Regions from separate parts of the Butyrivibrio sp. AE3003 genome, predicted to be linked through region 2. Evidence: riboswitches for the same ligand, from Rfam matches in the RefSeq annotation. Region 2 holds a riboswitch; the other holds the start of a gene.
What was found. Region 2 has a riboswitch for cyclic di-GMP ahead of CD00_RS0107255 (hypothetical protein). Riboswitches for the same ligand answer to the same signal wherever they lie in the genome.

Region 1 (8,415 bases), 1.4 Mb from region 2:
TTTCGGTACTAAAAAAATACGCATCGATACCATCGCATAGCTCTGTCAAAACTTCCGGGGGCATTCCCCAATCCTCGGAAGTTTCTTCATTTAATGTATTCTTATAGCCATCCGCAACTATCGCTGTTCGACCTTCGGCAACAATCAAAAAAGTTCCATGATTATAGAGGTATTTCTTTTGAGCCTGAAACTCTCTTCCGGAAAAAATACTTGTAATAGAGAAATTATTATCATCCGAACGGATTGCATTAAATTTATAATTTGCAGTCATAAAGACATAGTAATTACGATCATCACGCACAATATGATTACATACTGTCACACAATCCGCGTTCACGATCTCATCAATTATTCCATCCCTATCCTCAGGTCTATCCGCAGCTACTCTACCTCCCATAAAGAAGCAAAGTTCTTCTTTTAAGGTAAAATAGTTAATAGGGCGAAGATTCAATATATTATTCTGCATAAGGATTCCTCATTAGTTCTACCTCATCCGGTACGTTAATGTGAAGAGGAAACGTTTTTAGTTTTTCTTCTGAAGCTCCCAGAATTTTAATATCAAATTCATCCATAATATCAGCTATTCTTTCTTTTGAATGTGGCTCTTTGATTTTCACGATATGAAATCCTGTCAAGTCCATGTCCTGATTTCCTTTCTCTGTTAAGCGCTTCGTAGAAGGCTCTTGAATCCATATATCTATCTTTGGGATTTAAGGATAATGCTTTGCTTATCACCTTAAAAAGTCCGGGATAAAAACCTCCTCCTATGCTTGATATGTCTTTAAATGTCAACCATGAACTACCCGATCTGTCGGGCAAAACATCAACTCCGTATTCAACCGGTTCTATCCCAAACAATTCCAATGCTATCTGACCAAGTGCATATACATCTGTTGCCTGATATACAAAGTTATTGTTTGCTCCCGAAATCTGCTCAGGTGCCATATATCTTGCAGTACCTGTGCCCTTATCCGCCAGAGCAAGTCCACTTATACCATAATCCAAAATGTAAACAGAATTTCTCTTGCTTACCACAATAATGTTTTCAGGCTTGAGATCCTTATGTACAAATCCCCTCAATCCGTGAATATATGAAACAGCCTTAGCAATGTCCATCAAAAGATTATATGCTTTGTCATACCACACTTTATCTTTTCTAAGGTTGTGCCTGCTCTCCAATATTGCTCTAAGACTCTTTCCTTCAACATGCTGCATCTCGATTATTATCTTTGACTCTTTATTATCTACGAAATAATTATAGATTTTAGGCGCAAAATCCGAATGCTGCTCAAGTGCTACTTGATTGCTGATTTCCTCAAGGATTATCCTCTTTTGTTCTTTATCCTCAAAACGCATAACCTTCAAGATAACTCTTCTATTAAGATCATTATCTATGGCTATATACACGCTTGTTCCGGCTTCCTCGTTTGTATGTACTGTCTGCTCGATTCGAAAGCTTTTTGCGTTTGCAAACTCAATCTTATTCATTATCCATTTCCTCTAAAAGAATCCTGTCAAATTCTCTCATGCCCGGTATCTGTGAAAGCGAGGCAGCTCTTACTATTCCTTCTATCTCATCAACAAAGTCGTCAGAGTAGTAATCATACAAAACAGAACAATCCACCGCACCGCCTTTTTCAATTGATGTATCAAGGCATGCTAACAAAACCATTACAAGTGAATATACATCCCCAGCTTCCCATTCTTTGTTATCGTGTTCTGATTCAAGAAGCATTCTCGGATGCGTATATACATTATTCTTTTGTCTCTGCGCAACCCACGCTCCGACTGTCTCCATGCTCTTTTCTTTATAATCAATTTTTGCTGTTTCAAAGCATCCAATCTTCGCTTCATATCCGTCTTCAAAAGAAGATACAAAAATACATGTGGGTCTTATATCCCTGTGATGAATATTTATTTTAGAAGAAGCCAGCCTGCTCAGTCCATTTGCAACCTGCTCTATGATATCCAGAAGTTCATACGGTTTAATTTCTTTTGCAATCTCATCGAGTGTCTTAGTATTTTCACGTATGTTATATACTAGATATTTAAGATTGCAATACGCGCTTGTTCTTAACTCTTCACCCGCAATAATATTGTTCGAGCCCCTCATATTCTTAAAGAACTGCTGAGCTTCCATATCCCTGTCACTAAATGCTGTTTTTTCATCAGTGTTTAAAAAGGGTCTTACATATACATATGTAGAAATATTATTGTTATTCTTTCTGGCAATATATTTGAAATTGCCCTCTATAGATTCGTAGGGCTTTTTCGGAATCTTTTTTATAACTTCATATTCCCCAAACGGAAGCATATCCGCTTCCATTGGTTTCATTCGCTTTTTATCAATTTTGAACAAGCTTGCAACAGACTTATAAAACAGCATTGTAAGCTTACAAGCCATTGTCACGTCTGCATGTTTACCCTTTATTTCATATTTTCTTATGCCGGATACTTCCTTTGAAATATGTACAATTTCATTTGCCTGATTCTTGAGCTGATAAAATGAATTTATATTACATTCACCATACCAAAGCCCTCTTATACCTTTACTTTTCCCCATTATTCCTGACAACGAATCCGGAAGATCCGTAAATCCCGCATCAAGACAAAGACCGGAAAACAAGACTTCAAGTGCCTGTCTGATATTTATAATGCATGAGTCCGGATCCATGCGCGCATTTGACTCAACTGCACAACATATACTGTGAAGCTCTTTCCACGCACCAAATTCCTGAGTCTTATTATTGGGCATTCTCACCTTGATCAAAAAATCAAAAAACATCAGCTTATTTCCTCCACCACGTACTGAAATTTTCCGGTAAAAAAGAAATAGCATTACAGGGGCCACCTATAATGCTCTATTTTTAAGGTACAAAAAAAAGCGATACTTCCGCATCGCTACCAAAAAAGCAACTGGCTACCTACCCTGTTCAACATAGGCCCTATAGCTTTGCGTCACTAGATCACTCTAGTTTTGCCACCGAAATACTATCACATAAATACACAATATGCAAGTAATTGTTCATAATTTTCTGATTGTTTTGAAATTTAACTACAATTTAATTTTCGTCAAAATATTAACGCACATCGGCAATTTTTAGACTTTTTGACGATGTGCGTTATTTATATATAAAACAATATTTACAGTGAAATTTTTCCCATCATCACATATCTCGAAAGTCCCCTCATAACTTTCAACAGCTGACTTAACTATACCCAATCCAAGTCCATGCAAAAATTCATCTTTATCACATGTATCATCTTTCTTTGTGTACGGATTTGAAACTTGTACAATCAGAGCATTCGCGCTATAGAACATAAAACAGCTTAATATCTTATCCCCTGAATCAAGGCTCTTCAAAGCATTGATTGAATTATCAAAAAGATTTCCAAATATTTTTATGCAATCATGATATGAGATTGGTAAACCGGCCGGGATATTTATATCTTTCTTGACTGTAATTCCGTTTTGTTCGGCTGCAGAAAATTTAATGTTCAGAACTGTATCAATAGCTTCATTCCCGGTGTTAACAAAACTATTTATAGCAGATTGTTCATCTATAAGTTCCTGTAAATGATTCTGCGCTTTGTCATACTTTTTTTCTTTCAAAAAGCCTGAAATCAACTGCATATTATTCTGCATGTCGTGCTTTATTGTTCTTATGAGTTTTTGGTTTTCAGACAACTCTTCATAATACGAACGCTGCCAATTGGTTATCTTTTCATACTCTTCGTTCTGTCTTCTAACCTCATAGGATGCACTGATCAAGTCATACAAATGAATGATCATAATATTCACATACAAGACAAGAACTGCTAATGGTACCAATAGGGGTATCCTTTCTTGATTTGAGCTAATACTCAGGCTTTCGCTTAGCATGGCAATGCACGTAAATGCAATGAAACTAATGATCGGAACCGATAAAAGCTTCAGCAGAACACGCATATCAACTTTTCTGTTTTTTATAGTTTGATACCTTGCCACTATTTCAACAACAATATAAAAGCATAAATGTGGAATAAATAGAACATATCCGGAATTTAAAGAACTACCCTCAATTAAATACATCAACGTTTGCGCAAATCCGGCAAAAACTATGAGTACAGTAGCATATGCAAATTTCACTTTCTTTTCGCCTTTGTATGCACATAAAAACAGGCAGCTCCAGAAAGAAAGCGAAACAAGATTGCAATATTTAAGGTCATATTTTATAAAAACAGAAAATAAAATGACGAACAGAACGCTCATCACCTTTTTTATCAGATCATATTTCTTTATTGCCTCTAATACCCTATCGTAGTAATGCAAGACAATCCAAATATCAAATAAATTCAGAAGAAAATAGAGAAAGATGTTAATCTTCGCATGATTCATAGTCCAATTCTCCATTTCAAATATCTCATATGCTCTAGTTTAACACTTTTGTGGTATTTCTTACTGATAGGCAACCTGACGCCGTTATTCAAAATAATCTCATCGGAATAAATAACTTTAACATAATCCATATTAACAATGTATGAAGCATGGATTCTTACAAACCAATTGTTGTCCACCATTTTCTCAAGATCGGACATTTTTGAATAAAAAGAATAGTTTTCATCTGTTGTATAGACATTTATTTTTCGCTTATTCCCCTCAAAATACATTATGCTCTCACAGCGTAACTGTATTTTGGCTTTATCAACAGAAATGAATATATATTTTTGACTGGAATAAATATAATTTACCGCTGCTTGTATTACATCTTCAAGCTTATGCGTATCTATAGGCTTATTTACAAATCTGAACGGCTGTACTTCAAACGAGCTAAAGACATAATCCGAGTATGCCGTAACGAAGATAATAACAGCTCTTTGGTCTATAGCCCTTATCTTCTTTGCAGCTTCAAGCCCATTAACTCCGGGCATCTCTATATCAAGCAGGTATATTTGGTAGAATACATTAGGATTTTTATTCAGATAATCTAAAAGACTTTCACCGGTCTCAAAACAATCGACCTCAACATCTCTGATTCTGATGTTCTCAATAACATCTTCCATTAACGCGAGATTATCTTTGTTGTCATCACATATTGCAATCTGCATCCAGTCACCGCTTCTCTCAAAATTCTTTATTCTCAAATGATTTTGTTCCAAGCACCATAAACACTACATAGTATAGCATACATAAAAGCAATTGAATCAGCACACATTTCCCCCTCCCTGTACTGCTGATACTTAACACTTCTGTAGTCTCCAAAATATCTTCTGATAACTGATAAATATAATTCATCGGATTAATATATTTTACAAATGAATACGTCAGCACGTGATTGCAAACCAAAGATGCAACAAAAGAAATCACTATCGTTATAATCGGTTTATATCTTGTCCCAATACACAATGCAAGCTGTGGAATAAAGAAAAACGTATACATATATATCAAAAGCAAAAGACATAATAAATCTGCTACATTATTTCCAAATATTTTTCCTGATGTATAAATGCTGCCGTTATTCGCGATTCCAAAATAAATAGCCAGCATTACAATAATTGTAATCACAAAGAAAACCGCAGTAATAACTTGTAACGCTAAGCTTTTACCTATAAACAAATTTCTCCTGTTCCTTATTCTCACAGTGAACAAAGAAATACTTTTATTGTCAATTTCACCTGATAACATTTGAGTTCCCAAAAAAGCTGTCACAACCGGGCCAATAAAAAGAACTGTTGTTGTTACAAGTTGCAATGTTATCCAAAATAAAGCATTCTGATTTTTTACTCCTTCATACATTTCGTTTCTCATACCGATCGCATAAATAAATCCAATGGCTACAATTACAGCAACCGCCAAGATATCATTACGCTTTAAAAATTTTAACAATTCAATTTTTATGATATGCAATATCGATATTTTCATAGCCATTCTCCTCAAACAGATCATATAAAGATTTGCGTTCTATTTCTAAATCCAAAACGTCAATACTTAATTCATCAAGTTTATCAAGAACCTGTTTTAAATCTTCGACATGTTCAATCAATATATTGTCTTTATCAACTTTTACCCCTGACTTTTCAACTTCTTCCGGGTTCAAAGATCGGTCACATTGAACAACATATTTTTTGCTGTATTCCATCACGCCATCAAATTTCTTTTCACCGTTATCTATTAAGACCACCCGATCACATATTTCCTCAACATCTTCCAAGTCGTGGCTTGAAAACAATATTCCCACTTTTTCATCGTGCGCTTTTTCCAGAAGGATTCTTTTAAATATATTTTTCCCTATTGGATCCAATCCCACAAACGGTTCATCCAGTATAAGAAACTCCGGATTGTTTAAAAGAGCTTGCGCCAGCCCCAACCTTTGTTTCATTCCAAAAGAAAATGCTTTTGTCTTTTCTTTTGATTTCTTTTCTAATCCAACCGCATTCAACAGATTATCTATTTTTGCTTTCGGAACTTTTCCCCCCAATGTTTTGATTAATATATCCAAATTCTCATATGCATTCATATAGGGAATAAAAGTAGGCTCAATCAGTATTCCGAATTCATTAAGCCTTGAATTGTCTTTAAGTAGCGTATCGCCTTTATAAACTATATCTCCCCCTGTAGGAAAAACATTCCCTGCAATACTGTTTAAAAGAGTAGTTTTCCCTGCTCCGTTTTTTCCTAAAAGAGCAACTATCTCCCCTGCATTAACTTTAAAATTTACACCTTTGAGCGCTTTGAATCCGCCATAATCTTTCTTTAAATTTCTGATCTCTAACAAAGACATATTCTCACCTCTGAAAATTTATATAAGAATACTATCATTAGAAATCAGCTTTTATTCTGTATTGTAATTTTTGGTATAGAACCGAGTAATAAATGGCAAAAAAGACACTTCTTAGAATCTCTTCTAAAAAGTGTCTTCAATAATTTACTTATATACTGATTACTCAGCTACGTAAGGCATAAGTGCAAGGTGTCTTGCTCTCTTGATTGCTGAAGTAAGCTCTCTCTGGTGCTTAGCGCAGTTTCCAGTGATTCTTCTGGGAAGAATCTTGCCGCTCTCAGAAACGAACTTCTTAAGCTTAGCTGTATCCTTATAATCAATTACGTTATCTTTTCCGCAAAATACACAAACTTTCTTTCTTCTGTGCATTCCGCCCTTTCTCCTCATAGGAGCATCGGATTTATCAGACTTTGTGAAAGCCATTATAATATTCCTCCTTCAATTAATTGAACGGCAGCTCCTCGTCAATTCCGTCGGGAATATTCATGAAGCCGTCGCCGGCTGCAGAAGGTGCGGGCTCTCCTTGGGGAGCAACGCCTCCAAATGATCCTCCGTTGGAGGATGCTGCATTCTTGGATTCAGCGAATTCCTGATCCTCTGCAACTACATCAGTTGTGTATACCTTAACGCCATCCTTATTGGTATAACTACCTGTCTGGATACGTCCTGTTACGATAACCTTAGTGCCCTTCTTAAGATATTTCTCAGCAAACTCGCCGGCTCTTCCAAAAGCTACGATACCGATGAAATCAGCTGTCTGAGCATCCTGTTGATCTCTTCTTGCAAATCTTCTATCCACAGCAAGTGTATATCTTGCTACAGCCATAGGCTCATTGCCCTGTGAATATCTTACGTCGGGATCTCTTGTTAAACGTCCCATTAGTATAACTTTGTTCATATTTTCGTCCTCTTCTATTTAAGCCTCGTTCTTAACGCATAAATATCTGATGACACCGTCCATAATACGCATGCGAGCTTCAATCTCTGCAGGAGTTGTTGCTTCGCCATCGAACTGGATGAAATAGTAGAAGCCTTCTGTCATCTTCTCGATTTCATAAGCAAGCTTCTTCTTTCCCCACTCATCAATATTGGTAATCTGACCACCATGCTTCTCGATAGTCTTCTTAACCTTCTCGATGACTGCTGTTCTGGCATCGTCTTCGATCTTTGCACTAACAACAACGGCTAATTCGTATTTGTTCATGCTATTTGTTACCTCCTTTTGGTCTCTGGCTACTTGTATCAGTCAAGCAGCAAGGAATTTATCACAGAATAATATGCTATCATATATATGTTCCAAATGCAAGCATTTTATCGTATCCCTTTAATGCTCTTTTCCAATGTTTTCCTGGAAATCATTACCTGATGACCGCAACCAAGGCATTTGATTCGAAAGTCCGCACCTACACGCAAAACTTCCCATTCAAAACTACCGCAAGGATGTTGTTTCTTAAGTTTTATTATATTTCCAACCTGAATATCCATTAAATCTGATCCAAAATCTCCCCTATTGCACCCTGTACTACCAGATCAGCCTGTCTGTCCCTCGGTGTAGCCGACTTGTTGATAAGAACAAGCTTATTTCCCCTGTAATAGTCAATAAGTCCTGCCGCCGGATAAACAGCCAGTGAAGTTCCACCAATTATAAGGACAT
Region 2 (8,415 bases):
TCCCTTCCTGATCTGCCAAACTGAATCTGTTATTTGCCAGAGTGCTAATGCTGCATATAGTCATGTTGTTTCCGAGAAGGTTTCTGCATACGAATCCGACTCTTGATTTGCCTTCTCCACCGTTTCCGATTAAGAGCAACATGGCTTGGGCTTTTGTCGTTGGTATAAGGATATATCCCATAAATTCTTGTAGAGTATATATGTCTTCAGGATAGAGTAGTTCGTCAAGAAAACGTAACCATCTGGTTGGAGGGACAGCGTCTGAATTATAATTAACCGGTAATCTGTTAGAGCAGAATTCTTTTTCGGGAACAAAACCACCGTCAATAAAATATGTTCCATTTTTAAAATGAATCCTGTCTGTATGTTTAGGAATAATCTCACACATGGATTCATATCTCAGCGCATCTAATATTTGTTTGGCTCTTTTGACAATATTTGTTTTTACATATGGCTTAAGGGCATCAACGATTTCTTTTTTGAGTTTTTCCTCGCTGATAATTCCGTCAATGTCATAAAAGATTCCTCCGACATATTTAAGAGGATGTTTGCTGATGAACCAAGTACAAAATTCTACTTCATCAATCTTATTATTTTTGTTGTCATACCAGCTTGGAGTTTCATTTGTAAATTCAAATTGTTTGGCAACATCAAGCAGAGCTCTCTTTGTATTTTCATCTAAGTTGTTCCATTCGTTTTTCAATAGTAATAACCTTCCTTCCATAATTTGTAATAAAAAAAGCCCTGTCAGAAATATTTCCGTAAAGTAGTGTGTCTAACAAATACTCAACGTGATCTATTTCTTCCAGAGCTTCGCAAAAGTAAGGATGCCATTCGTCGTTTTCATCCTTTGGTGCATATTCAGTTTTCCATTTTTTTAACAGCTGTAGATAATCTGTCAAAACAAGAAAAATATGTTTTTCTGTTTCGTACAAAATCTGTTCGTCTGATTTTGATCGAGATTTGATTTTGGGAGGAGCATGATAATTTGTATCAAACGATAATCCAAAATCTTCACAGATCTTAATTGCAGAATTTTTTGCATTAAGATGAAAATAGTCGGAGACAAAATCTATCGCATCTCCTTTTTTACCACATCCAAAACAATAGAAGCGTTTATCAATTTTCATGCTTGGATGTTTGTCATTATGGAAAGGACACAGACACATTCCGTTGTGATTAATTGTAATTCCATAACGATTGGCAACCTGACGGGCTGAGATATTTGATTTTACAATGTCAAAAACAGACTCTTTTTTAATGTTAGATGATTTAATGCTCATTTCTATTCAATCTCCTTCAAATACTGGAGTGGCGCCGCTTCTCAAGAATCCCTACGAGGGCTATAAAAGAAGTGGCAAGCAGTGCATTTGGGTGACAAATGCATTTTTTTGCTTGTTGGGGGAACTTCCCCAAACCCCTCACAACGGAAAAATCCGTGACGGCGCATTCGCTTAGGCTTGCATTTTTTTCTGAATGCGTTTTTCTTAATTGCAACAAAAAAAGCAATCAAGAAAATTTCCTGATTGCTCTGTTTATGAAACTTATTTGATACTCTTACAAGTATTATTTTACCACCCCTAAAAATAACATCAACGGACAATAGCGGGACAAAACCGGGACAATTTAGGGACAAAACCGGACAAAATAGGGACAGCTATATTTTATGAATTTATGTATCAGCGATAGATTTATAAGTTATTGTTTTGCTCATTATAAGAATATCATTTTGGTTTGTGATTGGAAATTGCCATTTGGGTGCCATATGGTTGCCATTTGGGTTACTTTTGGGGACATTTGGGGACGTTTTTGTTAACAATCAGAATGACAAAAAGACATTTAATCAAAGTTTAATAATATTTGGAACGGGAATAATAACGTTATTTGATAAAATATAATTGTGCTATCGGCCGCGGACATGAATTAGCTATCTGAATAACTTGTTGATGTAGATTTCATTAAAAAGAGGTGAGTATATGGATTATCTTTTATTTCTGGTAGTTTTGTTAGTTTCTTGGGTGATCGGAGTTGTTGGTTGGGCACAAATAATTGGTAGTATACAAAACATTCGTGTAAGACCCAACTTGATTATTGCAATAATCATTTGGGGAATAATTATTGCTGGTTCATTTTTTATAGTTAAATCATTTTTTTCATCGAAAATGTTAGCTTGGGCAATTGCTATGGTGCTTTCTTTTATTCAAGTTTTTAAGCAAGGGAAAATAGAGTAATGTTTCAAGAATGTGACTCACAAAAAGTATAGTCGTAGAGGAATTATATTTGAATAGCAGTTTGGATTACTATGAATACTATTATAGTTCTTGTATCAATGATACTATGTATTTCTTTGATTAATGTTATAATAAAGCCATAGAAGGGAGCTTTATGTCAGAAGAAATACTCAATGATTACCTGGATGAGAATCAAAAGATAACGGATGAAGTTATACTTGGATTAAAGCCATTAGCATTTTATACCATTTCAAATATCGATATTATCGATTTTATACATTCACAATGTCAGAAAGTTTTAGAAATAGCACAACAGAAAAATGATTCTAAAGAAGTAGCCAGAGCAGTAAACTTAGATACATTTGAAGTATTACTACCGGTATTTGGCGAAGCACATAGAGTCGATATTGATTATCTTGTTGATCAGATGAAAGGTACAGATTATGCATTTCTTGTAATGCATAATCACCCGAGTAATTCTCATTTTTCTGAGAAAGATATAAAAACATTTGTTGATGCAGTAAATATGTCAATACTTATTGTTCTGGGAAATAATGGAGCGATATACATATTAGAGAAGACGAGAGATCTTTTGCCAAATGAAATTATATCAGCAAGAAAAACATTACTAGATTGGAAAAAAGATTTTATTAGTTATGACACTGTGATTGAGCAGATTAAAGCTTTTGGAATCGTACACAGTGAGATATAAAGGAGGTTCGTTATGGTTAATATAGTTGATAAGCCAAAACCTACAAGTTCATATAAGTCTCCTCTAAGAATCCCAGATGAACTTAAACAGTTCACAGAACGCAGAGAACAACGTGCAAAAGAACTTGGAATAGCATTATATGTTTTGGGGACAGATACTCGAAGTGATGATGAATTTCAGAAATTAGAAGATTATATAATGGAGAATTTTATTGATTTAGATCTAGATGTTCCGGAAGATATTAAAAAGAAATATTTGGAAATGAAGAAGAATAGAGAAAATTCTCATAATAATTTATCGGAAGGTTAAATGAATAGGAATATCTGAAGTTGCGATAAAACGTTGTGTTTGTTTTTGGAGGGGGGCGAAGATGAATATCAATAGCAAGAAAAAGATTCGGATAATAATAGCTGTTTTAATAACTTTTGGAACTATTTTGACAGCAATCATTAGTAGCGCTTATTTGAGAGCAAAAGCAAATTATGAACAACAGATGCAAGATTCCGACATGATAAGATATAGTCAAGAGTTGGCAATCAAAGAAATGATTGATGATTATACAGATGAATATGTAGAACATACTTGGGTATTTGCGCACCAAGAAGATAACAGCGAGCAGTTAAGCGATATAGCTGCATTTATTGTATATAATACTGAAGTTCCTGAGGATATAAAAACTTCTTTGATTGAGGCTATATCTGATGAATTTTCTATAGATAAAAGTAGTATTACGCTGGAATATATGGATTATGAGGAGCTCAAGAAAGATTGAGAAAAAAGGATAAAGAAGTGTTTGACCTAATGTTTGACCTAAGGTCAAGTCGGTGCTGTCAAACCTCCTTTCCATGCGGAGTTCAGCGATTTGCCATTCGTGTTCGAATCACGTCACTCCGATTGAATAATAAGGCTACAAACATAGTATTATCTAAGTTTGTAGTCTTTTTTTCTGGGTAAAGTATCATCCCGTTTATTCTTGAATAATTAAGGGCAAAATTAGAGAAATCTAATGACGCAAAGCTATAGGGTCCGAAAGGATAGCCAGTTACAGTTTTATTGCGATGCGTAGGTATCGCTTTTTTTTGCGCTTTTTATATTAAAACAAAGGCTAACGAAGAGGAGACTGATTGAGGTATGAAAAAAGGCAATGAAATGAACAAAGAAGAATTACGAGATGCATTGAAAAAAGCTTATGACAAGCTGAATGAGAACGAATTTAGCGATCTTGATGATCAGGAAGAATTTTTATTAAGTGATTACGACTATAAAAATACAAAACTCCAAATTAGAGCTCATGGAGGCGTTGGTGCAGCAATTAAATGGTTTTTGATCGGATACTTTGGTTATGAATTAATTTATTGCGGAATCATGGAATTAGTATTTTACGCGAGCCCGGAGTTTCTTGCTAAACTGAATTCGGATCAAAATTTGGCAAAGTTTTTCGTAGGGTTGTTATTTGCCGGAGTTGGAGTCGGTATACTTTTGGCGATCATAGTAAAGAGAAAAGCCATTAATAAAATTGTGAAGATTACTGAAGAAATAAAAATGAATATTTCTGAGCTTGATAAAATGCGCAAAGAACGCATAGATAAATATCCTGGAATATTTGGCTTTATTCCCGAAAAATATAACGATAAAACTGTCATAGCAAAGATATTGGAATATCTAGACAATATGCGTGCTGACAATCTTAAAGAAGCAATCAATCTTCTTGAACAGGAAATAGCTACGGAACAATATAAGAATGAGATAAGACAAGAAATCGACGATTTGTATATTGATTCTGTTTACTGATATTGTAGTGTGATTTTGTAAGAAATGTGACTAATTCGAGCGTTACGGAGCTCCTTAGTCACATTTTTTCTTGAAAATAGGGAGTTTTGGAGTTCTAGAGGAGGAAATGAAGGGGAGATTTTGACTATAACAAATGTTATCAAATGTATTAGTCACTGTGGCCTTGGAAATCCGGGGAAAAGTGTGACTAATTCGATATGTTTTTTGCTCTATTAGTCAAAAAAAGGATTTTGCGACCGGATCGGGCTAAAAATCCTGCAAAAATATGATACACTACACTTTAGTACATTGTTTTTTTGACCTGCCGGAGCCGGCCAAAAGAAGATGTAGCAAAATCACAGTGTATGCGCCGAAATAAAAGCGGATTTATCGAAAGTTAAGAAGATATACCTAAATAAAAGCGGATGCACCAAAAAACAAAGCAAATACACCAAAATCACAGCGAATGGAGAAGAGTGTGGAAGAAAAGCTGCATAAGAGAAGAGTTCGTTATTCGGGAAAATATCCCAAGAAGTTTGAAGAGAAGTACAAGGAGCACAATCCGGAGAAGTACAAGGATGTGGTGGAGCATGTAATATCCAAGGGTTCGACGCCTGCGGGGATGCATATTTCCATTATGGTAAAAGAAATCTTGGATTTCTTGCAGATAGAGCCGGGACAGCAGGGGCTTGATTGTACGCTTGGGTACGGCGGACATACTTCAAAGATGCTTGAAAAACTGCAGGGGAAAGGCTGTATCTACGGACTTGATATCGATCCGATAGAATCGAAGAAGACTGTAGAGAGGCTCAGAAACGCAGGATATGGAGAGGATGTATTCAAGTTCAGGCAGATGAACTTTGAGAATATAGATAAAGTGTGTGATGAAGCCGGAAAGTTTGATTTTGTTCTGGCAGATCTTGGAGTGTCTTCCATGCAGATAGATAACCCTGAAAGGGGCTTTTCTTACAAGATTGACGGGCCTCTTGATCTTAGGCTCAATCCGGACAGCGGAGAATCGGCAGCTGAGCGCCTTCACAACATAACCAAAGAAGAGTTTGTGGGTATGCTTGTAGAGAACTCAGATGAACCTTATGCGGAAGAGATTGCGGAAAAAGTTTTTTCGCTAATGAAAAAAGGCAATCCCATGGATACGACAACCGCGCTTCGTGAGGCGATAGAAGCGGCGCTTTGGAAGGTTCCTAAAGAGGAAAAAGCGGTAACGATAAAAAAGAGTTGCGCCAGAGTTTTTCAGGCGCTCAGAATAGATGTAAACAGCGAATTTGAAGTGCTGTATGCTTTTCTGGATAAGCTCCCTTCAATACTGAAAGAGGGCGGAAGAGTGGCGATACTTACGTTTCATTCGGGAGAAGACAGGCTTGTTAAGAAGTCTTTTAAAGAGCATAAAAAAGCCGGCATATACAGCGAGATATCAGAAGATGTGATAAGACCATCTGCGGAGGAGTGCAGGTTAAATCCCAGAAGCAAATCCACCAAGATGAGATGGGCTGTAAAGAACTGATAGTGGAGAAAGGACAGAATGACTAGAAGGATTCTCATAACCAATGATGACGGAATAAAGTCCGAGGGACTTTTAAGACTTGTAAAAGAGGCGGTAAAATTCGGGGAAGTATGGATCGTGGCTCCTGAAAGCGAGAGGAGTGCGGCATCTCACAGTATAACCCTTAGGCATGCGATAGATATATTCCCTGTGGAATATCCTGTTGATGGCGAACATGAAGTTCATGCATACTCATGTAGCGGAACTCCGGGGGATTGCGTAAGACTCGGTTGCACAACTATAGTTCCCGGCGGGCCTACGGTGGTACTTTGCGGAATAAACTTTGGGTACAATGTTGCCTCGGATATTCAGTATTCGGCTACATGCGGATCGGCTTTTGAGGCTGAGTTTCAGGGTGTTTCCGCAATCGCTTTTTCCGAAGGCGCAGGCGAATGTCACGAAGTATCCGACAAATATCTCTACGAGATCTTAGAAAAACTCATAGATACAGAATTTGTTCCCGGAAAGATTTATAACGTTAACTTCCCGTTCTGTCCACTATCAGAGTGTAAAGGCATTCTCTATGACCGCGAAGTGTCGCGTGGAATGGTTTATAAGGACGGGTACAAAGAAGTTGAGAAGCTTGAGAACGGCGGAGCAAGATACATGGTAGACGGAGTGTTTACGCCTGAAGCGGAAGACGGCACGGACTACAGAGCGGTTCTTGACAATTATGTGTCTGTCGGAACAGTTATGAACGTTGGAAATATATAATCTTTATCAGAATTAATTATCGGTGTTTCTGTTTTTTGCTGGAATAAATTATCAGAATATTATAAAATTTAAAATATGAATACTGAAAAAATCTTTGGTAAAAATGCATATTTTTATAATAAAGAATCAGATCCTGAAGAACTTCTTAAACTTATTTCTTATGGTGTTCAGCAAGATGATAACGGGTATATATTCCTCGATAACAACGGAAAATGCGTCTATGCAAACAGAAAAGCCTATAGCATGTTTTATGTCATGGAAGATCTGGATCTTTTGTATGAGGCATTTGAAGCGTGGAAAAGGTCTCTTGGTATAGAGGCGGATGCTACGACCTGGTGCAGGATCTATAATTCTACGGGAAAAGAGCGCCTTTATCGCGTAAGATTTAGAAGGGTTCACGATGAGAGCGGCAAGATCATAGGAAATGTCTACTCTATTCAGAATATTTCCGATTCGCTTGAGGGCGAGTACGGTGAGCAGTACAGGCTTACGCATGACGATCTTACACAGCTTTATAACAAAGAGGGATTTATCGGGGCTGTAAGAAATCTTTTTCAGAATTCTCCCGAAGACAGGCAGTTTGTACTTGTTTATTCCAATATCAGAGACTTTAAGCTTATAAATCAGCTCTTTGGAATAGACAAAGGAAATGATATCCTTGTAAACATCGCGGATGCCATATCGCAGAGAGTCAGAGAAGAAGATGTTTACGGAAGAATAAACGGTGATCAGTTTGCTCTTTGCCTGCCGAAGGAGAGATTTGATGAGGCAAGCTTTAAGAGTGCTGTAAAAGAAGTCACCAACCGCCTTACGAGCACGTCTTATTCCGTGCATATCCAGCTTGGAGTGTATGAGATAAGAGACAAGGATATGGATGTTTCGCTCATGTGCGACAGGGCATACATGGCGTGCAAATCGATCACCAAGGACGGAGTATGCGAGATAGCGTGGTACAGCGATGATATGCTTATCAACGCTCTTTTGGAAAAAGAAATCCTTTCAAGCTTTGATTTTGCCATTATCAACAGGCAGTTCGGAATATACCTTCAGCCACAGGTTTACGCCGACGGAAAACTGTTTGGCGCTGAGGCGCTTGCAAGATGGATACATCCGGAGAATGGTATCATCCAGCCGGGAGTTTTTATAACTGTTCTTGAAAAGGCTGATCTTATATACAAGCTTGACAGATATATATGGGAACTAGCGGCTAAACAGCTCGATTACTGGAAAGGGACCGAGATGGAAGGTGTATCCATATCGGTGAACGTTTCGCCAAAGGACCTTTACTACATCGATATAAGGGAAGAATTCAATAATCTTGTAAAAGAATATGACATCAATCCCCGCCATTTCAATATAGAGATTACGGAGACTGCTGTGACCACAGATGTTTCCAAGTGTGCCGATCTTATCCTGGGACTTCAGAA

Region 1: linked by a shared signal. The riboswitch ahead of CD00_RS0113885 (hypothetical protein) and the one ahead of CD00_RS0107255 (hypothetical protein) in region 2 are both predicted to bind cyclic di-GMP.

Annotation. Positions count from the first base shown of each region.
Region 1 is NZ_JMLX01000001.1:2,884,967-2,893,381, reverse strand. It holds gene CD00_RS0113900 (DEAD/DEAH box helicase) at 1-466, opposite strand, end outside; gene CD00_RS0113890 (serine/threonine protein kinase) at 577-1,488, opposite strand; gene CD00_RS0113885 (hypothetical protein) at 1,481-2,785, opposite strand; cyclic di-GMP riboswitch class I at 2,909-2,992, opposite strand; gene CD00_RS0113880 (sensor histidine kinase) at 3,101-4,378, opposite strand; gene CD00_RS0113875 (LytR/AlgR family response regulator transcription factor) at 4,375-5,088, opposite strand; gene CD00_RS0113870 (ABC transporter permease) at 5,105-5,902, opposite strand; gene CD00_RS18505 (ABC transporter ATP-binding protein) at 5,868-6,755, opposite strand; gene rpsR (30S ribosomal protein S18) at 6,921-7,184, opposite strand; gene CD00_RS0113855 (single-stranded DNA-binding protein) at 7,204-7,659, opposite strand; gene rpsF (30S ribosomal protein S6) at 7,678-7,965, opposite strand; gene CD00_RS19920 (DUF951 domain-containing protein) at 8,073-8,246, opposite strand; gene CD00_RS0113840 (NAD-dependent protein deacylase) at 8,246-8,415, opposite strand, start outside.
Region 2 is NZ_JMLX01000001.1:1,515,623-1,524,037, reverse strand. It holds gene CD00_RS0107285 (DNA primase family protein) at 1-703, opposite strand, end outside; gene CD00_RS17580 (CHC2 zinc finger domain-containing protein) at 675-1,283, opposite strand; gene CD00_RS0107275 (hypothetical protein) at 1,977-2,231, shown strand; gene CD00_RS0107270 (hypothetical protein) at 2,386-2,943, shown strand; gene CD00_RS0107265 (hypothetical protein) at 2,956-3,252, shown strand; gene CD00_RS0107260 (hypothetical protein) at 3,314-3,715, shown strand; cyclic di-GMP riboswitch class I at 3,920-3,993, shown strand; gene CD00_RS0107255 (hypothetical protein) at 4,075-4,734, shown strand; gene rsmH (16S rRNA (cytosine(1402)-N(4))-methyltransferase RsmH) at 5,180-6,235, shown strand; gene surE (5'/3'-nucleotidase SurE) at 6,254-6,988, shown strand; gene CD00_RS17575 (putative bifunctional diguanylate cyclase/phosphodiesterase) at 7,064-8,415, shown strand, end outside.